DNA from 3 places in the Pseudomonas sp. P110(2024) genome. Region 1 is predicted to be linked to each of the others. Evidence: riboswitches for the same ligand, from Rfam matches in the RefSeq annotation. Region 1 holds a riboswitch; each other region holds the start of a gene.

Evidence for each region. Region 1 has a riboswitch for cobalamin ahead of AC25ND_RS08695 (TonB-dependent receptor plug domain-containing protein). Riboswitches for the same ligand answer to the same signal wherever they lie in the genome.
Region 2: it holds a riboswitch for cobalamin, as region 1 does, so the genes downstream of both, AC25ND_RS07675 (ABC transporter substrate-binding protein) here and AC25ND_RS08695 (TonB-dependent receptor plug domain-containing protein) in region 1, are expected to answer to the same signal.
Region 3: it holds a riboswitch for cobalamin, as region 1 does, so the genes downstream of both, cobO (cob(I)yrinic acid a,c-diamide adenosyltransferase) here and AC25ND_RS08695 (TonB-dependent receptor plug domain-containing protein) in region 1, are expected to answer to the same signal.

What each region holds. Positions count from the first base shown of each region.
Region 1 is NZ_JBLIYT010000004.1:284,376-287,643, reverse strand. Features, by position in the region: gene AC25ND_RS08695 (TonB-dependent receptor plug domain-containing protein) at 1-1,504, opposite strand, end outside; cobalamin riboswitch at 1,595-1,787, opposite strand; gene AC25ND_RS08690 (DUF2946 family protein) at 1,924-2,313, shown strand; gene AC25ND_RS08685 (TonB-dependent receptor) at 2,388-3,268, shown strand, end outside.
Region 2 is NZ_JBLIYT010000004.1:80,512-83,779, reverse strand. Features, by position in the region: gene AC25ND_RS07685 (LysR family transcriptional regulator) at 1-202, shown strand, start outside; gene AC25ND_RS07680 (acetyltransferase domain-containing protein) at 301-1,461, shown strand; cobalamin riboswitch at 1,489-1,686, shown strand; gene AC25ND_RS07675 (ABC transporter substrate-binding protein) at 1,801-2,814, shown strand; gene AC25ND_RS07670 (FecCD family ABC transporter permease) at 2,811-3,268, shown strand, end outside.
Region 3 is NZ_JBLIYT010000015.1:117,210-120,477, reverse strand. Features, by position in the region: gene AC25ND_RS22380 (C40 family peptidase) at 128-661, shown strand; gene AC25ND_RS22375 (hypothetical protein) at 715-1,293, opposite strand; cobalamin riboswitch at 1,444-1,662, shown strand; gene cobO (cob(I)yrinic acid a,c-diamide adenosyltransferase) at 1,776-2,387, shown strand; gene AC25ND_RS22365 (cobyrinic acid a,c-diamide synthase CobB) at 2,384-3,268, shown strand, end outside.

The DNA.
Region 1 (3,268 bases):
TGATCAGGTCGGTGATCTTGCGCCGGAACACGGTGACACTGGCGCTGAATTCGCGCGCCAGAAGCAGGCCGTGGTAGTCCAGGCCAAGCTCGGCGTTGCGGCTCTTCTCGGGCTTGAGGTCGCGGTTGCCGATCTCGTCGCCGGGCTCGTTGACGAACAGCTGCTCGGCGTTGGGCAGCTTGTAGGCGCTGCCGTACTGGCCACGCAGTTGCCAGTTGTCGTTCAGGTCGTACAGCGAGGTAAGCATGCCGACGGTGGCGCTGTCGCCGCCGCTCATGGCCTCGTGGCGCACGCCAAGGCTCGGGTGCCAGTCCGGCAAGGCCTCGATCCTGGGCCGCAGCTGGGCATACAGCGCATTGGCCTGGGCCTTGTTGTCGTCGATCACCAGCACATCGTCCTGGCCCTTGAACCACTGGTTGTCGGAACCGAACACCAGCACATGGCCGCCGTCGAGTTCGGCCTTGCCCTCGGCCTGCACGCCCCAGTCGGTGAAACCCCAGTAGTCGTCGTGGTTGACCACGTTACGGCTGCCATCGTCACGGTTGTTGATGCGGGTGTAGCGGGTGTCCCAATCGTTGACGTGGCCCTTGATGAAGTAGCTCAGGCGCTCGTTGAGGCGCTGCTCGAAGGTCGCCGTGGCGATCTGCTGCACGCGGTCGTTGGTGGTCTTGTAGTTGTTCACTGGCCGGGCGAAATCAAGGTTGGCGTCGGTGTACTGGTAGAACAGTTCCAGCCGCGCATCGTCGCCGAAGGCCTGGACCGCCTTGCCGCCGAAGGTGGTCACCTCGTAACCGCGTTTCTTGTCGCTGACGTTGCCGCTGTAGTCGCGGTTGCGAAACGGCTGGTAGCCATCAGAGACGTTGTGGCTGACATAGGCCAGCAGGCCCAGGTCGCCGAAGCCGTTACTGAAGATCCGCTCGACGCGGGCGTCCTTGCTGCTGCCGGCGAAGCTGTCCAGGCCCAGGTTGACCTCACCCGAAGCCTCGCGGCTCTGCGGGCTGCGGGTGACGATATTGATCACCCCGGCCACCGCCTGGGTACCGAATAACAGGCTCTGGCCGCCCTTGAGCACCTCGATGCGCTCCACCGCGTTGGCCGGCAGGGTGTCCAGGTACAGGCCGCCGTACAGGCGGTTGTTCAAGCGCACGCCGTCGAGCAGGATCAGGGTGTCGTCGTTACGCCCGCCGAGCAGCGAATAGGTGCCGTAGTCGAACGGGCCGTTCTTCGGCGCGACGTAGAAGCCGGGGATGAACATCTGCATCACCCGGGTGATGTCGGCGCCGGGGCCGGCGCGCTCGATCTGCTCACGGCTGACGATCTCGACCTTGCTGCCGTACTGGGCCATGGCGGCGACGTTGGTCGACTCCACCGAAGGCGCGACGACGATCTGCTGGTCGAGGACCAGGGGCGTGTTTTCGGCCAGTGCCAGGGGACTGGCCAGGCATCCCAGAAGCAGGGTCCGGGCCTTGGGGGATAAACGTCGGGAGTGAATCACAGCAATCATGCTCTTCTCGAAAGTGACTTTCGCAGAAGCACGCAGGAGCACGGATCGCGCACACGCCAATACCGGCCCATGCCCGCCCACCGCAGGAGTTTGCCTACCACATTCCAGGCCGGTCTCCGGGCTCGCAAGACTAGACGCCTTCACCTTCCCATGGCGCATTGGCCACAGTGGTCTGTCGAAGGCATCACTTGCATACCGTTGCGGGGGCAGCACCGGACTCGTACCGGTTTCCCGTTTAACCCCATGCGCGGCGGCATGGGACACCTGAAATCGGTCGGCATCTGAACACCTGGGGCCCAGAGGCGTCAAGCCAGGCAGGCGTATCGTTTCGAATGCTTTTTATCGCCGGAACACTCTAGGCAGATGTGTCAAAAGTTGTAGAATCCGCACGCCTAACCCATTCCCTTCGAGCTTTGCCGATGAAGCTGGCCCGCCACACACGATCGCAAGTCGCCTGGGTGCTGTATTTCAGCATCTTGTTCGGCTCGTTGCTGTGCGCCATGGGCCATGGACAGATGGCAGGCTTGCGCCTGGCCGGCCTGGATGACGCCGCCTGGTGCGCGGCCGACAGCAGCGGCGTGTTCAAGGGCGACCAGGACATCACCGACCCGGTGCTGCCTGCCGGCGGCGACTGCGTGATCGCCAGCCTGTTCAGCGCCACCCTGCTGGCGGTGTTCTTCGGCCTGCTGGCCTTGCTCGCCGGGGAGTCGAGCAAACCCTTACCCAGACAACCCGCGCCGCCCCTGCCCAAGCAGCGCTGGCCCCTGGTCAATCCGCGCGCCTCCCCCGCTTCGCTTCTCGCGTTCTGACATCGCCACGCCCAAGTACTACTGCCTGATCGGCAGCGGGCGTGCGCCCACCGATTTCAGCCAGGAAGCCTTGCATGTTCCGCATGACCACTTTGGCGCTGCTCGTAGGCAGCGCAACCTGCGCCTGGGCGCAGGATGACACCCTGACCCTGCCCGCCAGCAACGTCACGGCCACCGCCGACCAACCCAAAGAAGCCACCACGCTCGATCTTGACCGCCCCATCGAAAGCGGCTCGCGGCTGAACCTCAGCGCCCGCGAAAATCCCGCCTCGGTCAGCGTTGCCGACCGCAAGACCATGGAACGCATCGGCGCGCGCAACTTCCAGGACGCCGCCAACGCCCTGCCCGGGGTCAACGCCTCGGCACCGCCCGGCTGGGGCGGCTACGTGTCTTACCGTGGTTTCAACGGCGCCCAGATCAGCCAGTTGTTCAACGGCATCAACCTGCAGTACGGCGCCACGGCGCGCCCGGTTGGCGCGTGGATCTACGACCGCGTCGAACTGCTCGGCGGCCCCTCGTCGTTCCTCAACGGCAGTGGCGCGGTCGGCGGCAGCCTGAACATGATCACCAAACTGGCCAACCGCGATGAGGACAGCTTCGAAGGCCGCGTCAGCTACGGCCGCTACGACACCCTGGAAACCTCGGTCGGCTTCAACAAGGCGCTCAACAGCGGCGACGGCCCGCGCCACTACGCGCGGCTCGACTACAGCCGCACCAGTACCAATGGCTACATCGACCGCCAGGAGAACGGTGCCGGCAACCTGGCCTTCTCGCTGCTCAGCGACATCAACGAGCAGCTCTCGCACACCCTGGCCATCGAGTACCTGGAAGAGAAGGAAGACAGCCCGTACTGGGGCACGCCGGTGTTGCAGCCGGCGGTCGGCACCCTGCACATCGACAAACACAATCGCTTCAACAACTACAACGTCGAGGACGGCCGCTACGAGCAGCGCAC
Region 2 (3,268 bases), 200 kb from region 1:
CGGGCACGGCATTGCCCAACTGCCGACCTGGCTGGTGCAGCGCCAGCTCGACGCCGGGACGTTGCAGCAAGTGCTGCCGGAGTACGCGATGGAGGGGTTGCCGATCAACCTGGCCTGGCGTCGCAACCGTGGGCATCTGCCCAAGGTGAGCGCGACGGTCCAGGCCCTGGCCGAGCGGCTGGGACCACTGATTCAGGGCTGATTCAAGTGGAGTGCCAGCGCATGGCTGTATCCAGGCACAAACAAATGAAATAAAATAACATTTCATTTGAATGATACCTCTGCCAGCGACCCTCCTCGATGACCAGCCTCCCGACCGCCCTCCCCAGCCAACGCCTGCACAGCATCGACGCGCTACGCGGCCTGGTGATCCTGTTCATGCTGCTGGACCACGTGCGCGAAACCTTCTTCCTGCACCGTCAGGTCAGCGACCCGATGACCATCGACGCGACCGACCCCAGCCTCTTCATCAGCCGCACCCTGGCGCACCTGTGCGCGCCGGTGTTCGTGCTGCTCACCGGGCTGTCGGCCTGGCTTTACGGCGAAAAGCACCAAGGCCGGGGCGATGCAGCGACGTTCCTGTTCAAGCGCGGCCTGTTCCTGGTGCTGCTGGAGCTCAGCCTGGTCAACTTCGCCTGGACCTTCCAGTTGCCACCGAGCGTGATCTACCTGCAGGTGATCTGGGCCATCGGCCTGAGCATGATCGCCCTGTCGCTGCTGGTGTGGCTGCCACGCCCGCTGCTGCTGGCCCTCGGCGCGCTGATCGTCGCCGGCCACAACCTGCTCGATGGCCTGCACTTCGCGCCGCACTCGGCGCTGCATGTACCCTGGGCGATCCTGCACGAGCGCAGCTGGCTGGAGCTGCCCGACGGCTTGCGCCTGCGTACCTCCTACCCGGTGCTGCCATGGATCGGCGTGATCGCCCTGGGCTACGGACTCGGCCCCTGGTTCGGCCGCGGCAGCGATGCCGGCGAGCGCCAGCAGCGCTTGCTGCTGGGCGGCATGATGCTGCTGCTCGGCTTTTTCGTATTGCGTATTAGCAACAGCTATGGCGAGGCGCCGTGGACGCTCTACGCCAGCGTCGGGCAGACGTTGATGAGCTTCTTCAACATCACCAAATACCCGCCGTCGCTGCTGTTCCTGGGCTTGACCCTGGGCGCTGGCCTGTTGCTGCTGCGCACTTTCGAGCGTGCGGGAGACGCCCGCTGGATCGGCCCGCTGGCAGTGTTCGGCGCCGCGCCGATGTTCTTCTACCTGCTGCACCTATATGTGCTCAAGCTGCTGTATGTGGCCTGCGTGGGGCTGTTCGGCCTGAACCAGGGCAGCCATTTCGGCTTCGACGGCATCGGCGCGGTGTGGCTGGTCGCGGTGCTGCTGGCGATCACCCTGTACCTGCCGGTGCGCGGCTTCGCCCGGCTCAAGGCGCGGCGGCGCGACATCGCCTGGCTCAAGTACCTGTAAAAGCGTTTTCACCCGATGGCCCGATGGTCTACCATGCCGCCCGCCGGTTTCCACACGGAATCAAAAGGGAATCCCGGGCGCGCCGAGGGCGGGCCAAAGGGAACTGCCCCCGCAACTGTAGGTGCCGAGCCTGCGCCATCGATGCCACTGGGTCTGCCGACCCGGGAAGGCCGGCGCCGGCCAGGACGCACCAGTCAGGAGACCTGCCGGCACGCGTTCACCAACCGGCGGGGTGTCCGGGATGGTCATCCGCCCCTGGCCGCGTGCTTGCCGCGCGACGCCTGGCGATGTCTGTCCGTGGGCCATTCCGTGCACCACCCGACAGGAGATCGCCCCACCATGCCGCACCGCCTCGCCACCCTGCTCGCCGGCCTGTCACTGGCGGGCCTGGCCCACGCCGACGCCACCCGCTACCCGCTGACCATCGACAACTGCGGCCTGCCGCAGACCTTCGCCCAGGCCCCACAGCGCGCGGTGACCATCGGCCAGGCCGGCACCGAGCTGCTCTATGCCCTGGGCCTGGGCGAGCGGCTGGCGGGCACCTCGCTGTGGTTCAACAACGTGCTGCCCGAGTTCAAGGCGCAGAACGACAAGGTCGAGCGCCTGGCCGACAACGAGCCGGGTTTCGAGGCGGTGGTCGGCAAGCGCCCGCAGCTGGTGACCGCGCAGTTCGAATGGATGGTCGGCGCCCAGGGCGCAGTCGGCACCCGCGAACAGTTCGCGGAGCTGGGCATTCCCACCTATCTGCTGCCCTCGGACTGCGAAGGCAAGGACAACCTGGTGGGCGCCGACGGCACCCGCCTGCAGCCGTTCAGGATCGACACCCTCTACAAGAGCGTCAGTCAGTTGGCCGAGATCTTCGACGTGCAGGATCGCGGCGAACGCCTCAATGCCGAGCTCAAGGGCCAGCTGGACCAGGCCCGGCAACGCCTGGCCGGCCAGGACCTGAGCCACACCAGCGCGCTGTTCTGGTTCTCCAGCGCCGACCTCAAGGTCGACCCTTACGTCGCTGGTCGCCAGGGCGTGGCCGACTTCATGCTGCAGACCCTCGGCGTACGCAATGTGGTGGAGTCCAGCGAAGAATGGCCGGCGGTGGGCTGGGAGACCCTGGCCAGGGCCAACCCCACCTGGCTGATCGTGGCGCGCATGGACCGCCGCCGCTACCCCGCCGACGACTACCAGAAAAAGCTCGAGTTCCTGCGCAGCGACCCGGTGACCCGCAACATGGACGCGGTCAAGCAAGGCCGGATCATCGTCCTCGACGCCGACGCCATGCAGGCCGGCATCCGCCTGTTCCGTGGCCTGGAGGTGCTGTCCAGCGCCTTTGCCAGTGGTAAAGCGCCACAACCATGAACCGTTTGCTGCCCATCAGTGCCTTCGCGCTGTTCGCTCTGTGCCTGGCCATGCTCGCCGGGATCGCCATCGGCGAGACGCGGATCAGCGCCGAGGTGGTCTGGCAGGTACTGGCCAACCAGCTGTGGCAGGCCGGCCATGCGCTCGACCCCATCGACGCCGGCATCGTCTGGAACTACCGCCTGCCGCGCACCCTGGTGGCCGCCGCCTGTGGCGCGGGGCTGGCGACCTGCGGGGTGATCCTCCAGGCGCTGCTGCGCAACCCGCTGGCCGAGCCGTACCTGCTGGGCCTGTCGGCAGGCGCCTCGACCGGTGCCGTGGCGGTGGGGCTGTTCGGCCTGGGCGGCGCGGTGCTGTCGCTGTCGGCCGGTGCCTTCATCGGTGCGCTGGCCGCGTTCGCCCTGGTACTGGTGCTGTCGCGGGCCAGCGGCAGCCGACACGACAATGCGCAGGT
Region 3 (3,268 bases), on a different contig from region 1:
AACCTCGCACGGCGGCGTAGCTGAAAAGCTCGCCGCCGTGCGCATTTACAGAAAGCGTCTAATCTAAATTCTCAACTCTTTTTACCTTCGGCCGTGGCCGTCGGATTTTCGACAGGACGTTCGCATCATGGCGATGTTGGCGCGCTTCGCATTCTTTTCCCTGGTGGCCCTGCTTGCGGCCTGCTCCAGCCGTGCACCTGCGCCGGCGCCCACGCCCAAACAGCCGATGGTGTTCAATCAGGCGCCTTCGTCGCCTGCGGCCGACGATGTATTGTTTCGCGCCATCGGCCTGGTGGGCACACCGTATCGCTGGGGTGGCAATACACCGGATGCCGGGTTCGATTGCAGCGGCCTGATCGGCTATGTCTACCGTGATGCGGCGGGTATCAGTCTGCCACGCTCGACTCGCGAGATGATCGTCATGCGCGCGCCAAATGTGGATATCAATTCGCTGCAGTCGGGTGATCTGGTGTTCTTTGCCACCAGCGGCGGGTCGCAGGTCAGCCATGCCGGCATCTACGTCGGTGAAGGGCGCTTCGTGCATGCACCGTCGACGGGCGGCACCGTGCGCCTGGACTACCTGTCCAACAGCTACTGGGCCAAGGCCTACCTCCAGGCCAAACGGGTGCTGCCGCCGGGGCATCTGGCGCAGAATCCCTGATACCTACCGGCGCGGGCAGGGTATGAACTTGGTCCAGTATTGCCTGGCTGGCATCAAGCCTGTTTGAGCAGAAGCGCCACTCCGGGATAGTACTGCCCCAGTTCGTTGTGCAGCTTGCGGTAGGCATACGGGAAGTACCAGGCAAGCGCACAGGCCGTGTGCTTCTGCAGATCGTCCACCAGGTCCTGCAGTTCCTCGGGGCTGGCATGCTGGCCGGCCTTCCACGGTGTGACGAACAGTGCCCCGGCCTTGAGTTGGCTGCCATACGCGATCGGCTTGGCCAGGGCGGCGGTTTCCTGCAGGGCCGCTGTCAGGTCGAGGCGAGCGATGCGCGGCCAGCGCTGGCCAGCGTGCAGGTACAGCGACTCCTCGGCGCTGCTGATCGACAGGTCGCAGCGCCCGTCGCGCTCGCCCTCGTCGCGCTGTTTCTTGCTCATGTGCCGTTCCAGCGCCACCAACTCACCCTGCCAGGCGGCAGCGGCGAGCAGGCCGACGTTGCTGGCTGTGCCGTGCCAGTAGGGCGCCTCGTTGTCGCCCTGCAACTGGTTGAAGCGGTCGATGCAGTCGACCCAGCGCTCGAGGGCCGGGCGCAGGAACTCCAGGCGCGGGTTGTTGATCATCAGGCCTTGCATGCTGCGCTCTCCTTGTCATTGTGATCCGGGTCGGCCGGGTGATAGCTATGTGATATCACTGCTCTGAGTGTGGCACAAGCTGGTGAATCGGCCATTGATCCAGGCCAGATCGGCCCTCGCTCGATTGACGCTCCCGGTGCAACCCTCTAACCTTCGCGGCGTGCTTCAGGTGCCCCGCGAGCTACGGTTCGGCAGGGTGAAACTGGGAAGCCGGTGGGCGCCAGTAGGCGCGAGTCCGGCGCTGCCCCCGCAACGGTAGATGAGTCGACGGCTACGCAAGGCCACTGGATGTCCATGTCCGGGAAGGCGCGTAGCCAGGGCCTGCGCCCGCTCATGAGCCCGGAGACCGGCCTGTCACTGCCAAACGGCATCACGGAGGGTGATGCGCGGTGCGATGTGGCCCTTGCCATGCCTCCTGCGCGCTCCTCGTCTGCCTGCCTTTTACCTGTCGCCGCCGCTGCGACAGCCTGCGGAGACCCCTGATGAGCGAATCCATCGAACGCGACGAACGTCACCTGGCGCGCATGCAGCGCAAGAAGGCGATCATCGACGAGCGCATCGCCAATTCCCCCAATGAATGCGGCCTGCTGCTGGTGCTGACCGGCAACGGCAAGGGCAAGAGCAGCTCGGCCTTCGGCATGCTTGCCCGCGCCCTTGGCCATGGCATGCAGTGCGGCGTGGTGCAGTTCATCAAAGGCCGCAACAGCACCGGCGAGGAGCTGTTTTTCCGCCGATTTCCCGAGCAGGTGCGTTATCACGTGATGGGCGAGGGCTTTACCTGGGAAACCCAGGACCGCCAGCGCGACATCGCCGCTGCCGAGGCCGCCTGGGCGGTGTCGCGGCAGTTGCTGCAGGACCCCTCTATCCAGTTCGTCGTGCTCGATGAGCTGAACATCGCCCTCAAGCACGGCTACCTGGACCTCGACCAGGTGCTATCGGATATCCAGGCGCGTCCGCCGATGCAGCATGTGATCGTCACGGGGCGCGCTGCCAAGCCGGAGATGATCGAACTGGCCGACACCGTCACCGAGATGGGCATGCTCAAGCACGCCTTCCAGGCCGGTATCCGCGCGCAGAAGGGCGTCGAACTGTGAGTGAGTCGCGCCAGTGTCCCGCCGTGCTGATCGCGGCCCCGGCCTCGGGCCAGGGCAAGACCACGGTCACTGCCGCCCTGGCCCGCCTGCACCGCAACCTCGGGCGCACGGTGCGGGTGTTCAAGTGCGGGCCTGACTTTCTCGACCCGATGATCCTCGAGCGCGCCAGCGGTGCGCCGGTCTACCAGCTCGACCTGTGGATGATCGGCGCCGAGGAGAGTCGCCGCCTGTTGTGGGAAGCGGCGGGCGAGGCCGACCTGATCCTGATCGAGGGCGTGATGGGCCTGTTCGACGGCACGCCGTCGAGCGCCGACCTGGCGCGCCACTTCGGCGTGCCGGTGTTGGCGGTGATCGACGGCACGGCCATGGCCCAGACCTTTGGTGCCTTGGCTCTAGGCCTGGCGCGCTACCAGCCCGACCTGCCGTTCGCCGGGGTGCTGGCCAACCGGGTCGGCAGCCTGCGTCATGCGCAACTGCTCGAAGGCAGCCTGACCGAAGGCCTGCGCTGGTACGGCGGGTTGTCCCGCGAGCGCGGCATCGAACTGCCCAGCCGTCACCTTGGCCTGGTCCAGGCCAGCGAGTTGAACGACCTGGATGCACGCCTGGATGCCGCCGCCGAAGCCCTGGGCGCCAGTTGCGATGCCGCGCTGCCGCCACCGGTCCGTTTTGCCGAGCCTGAGCCTGTGAATGTGACTGCGTCGCTGGCCGGAGCGCGCATCGGTGTGGCCCGCGATGAGGCCTTCGCCTTCACCTATGGCGCCAATCTTGACTTGCTGCGTGGCCTCGGTGCGCACCTGGAATTCTTCTCGCCGGTGCATGACCGCGAGCTACCCGTGGTGGACAGTCTCTACCTGCCCGGCGGCTACCCCGAACTGCATCAC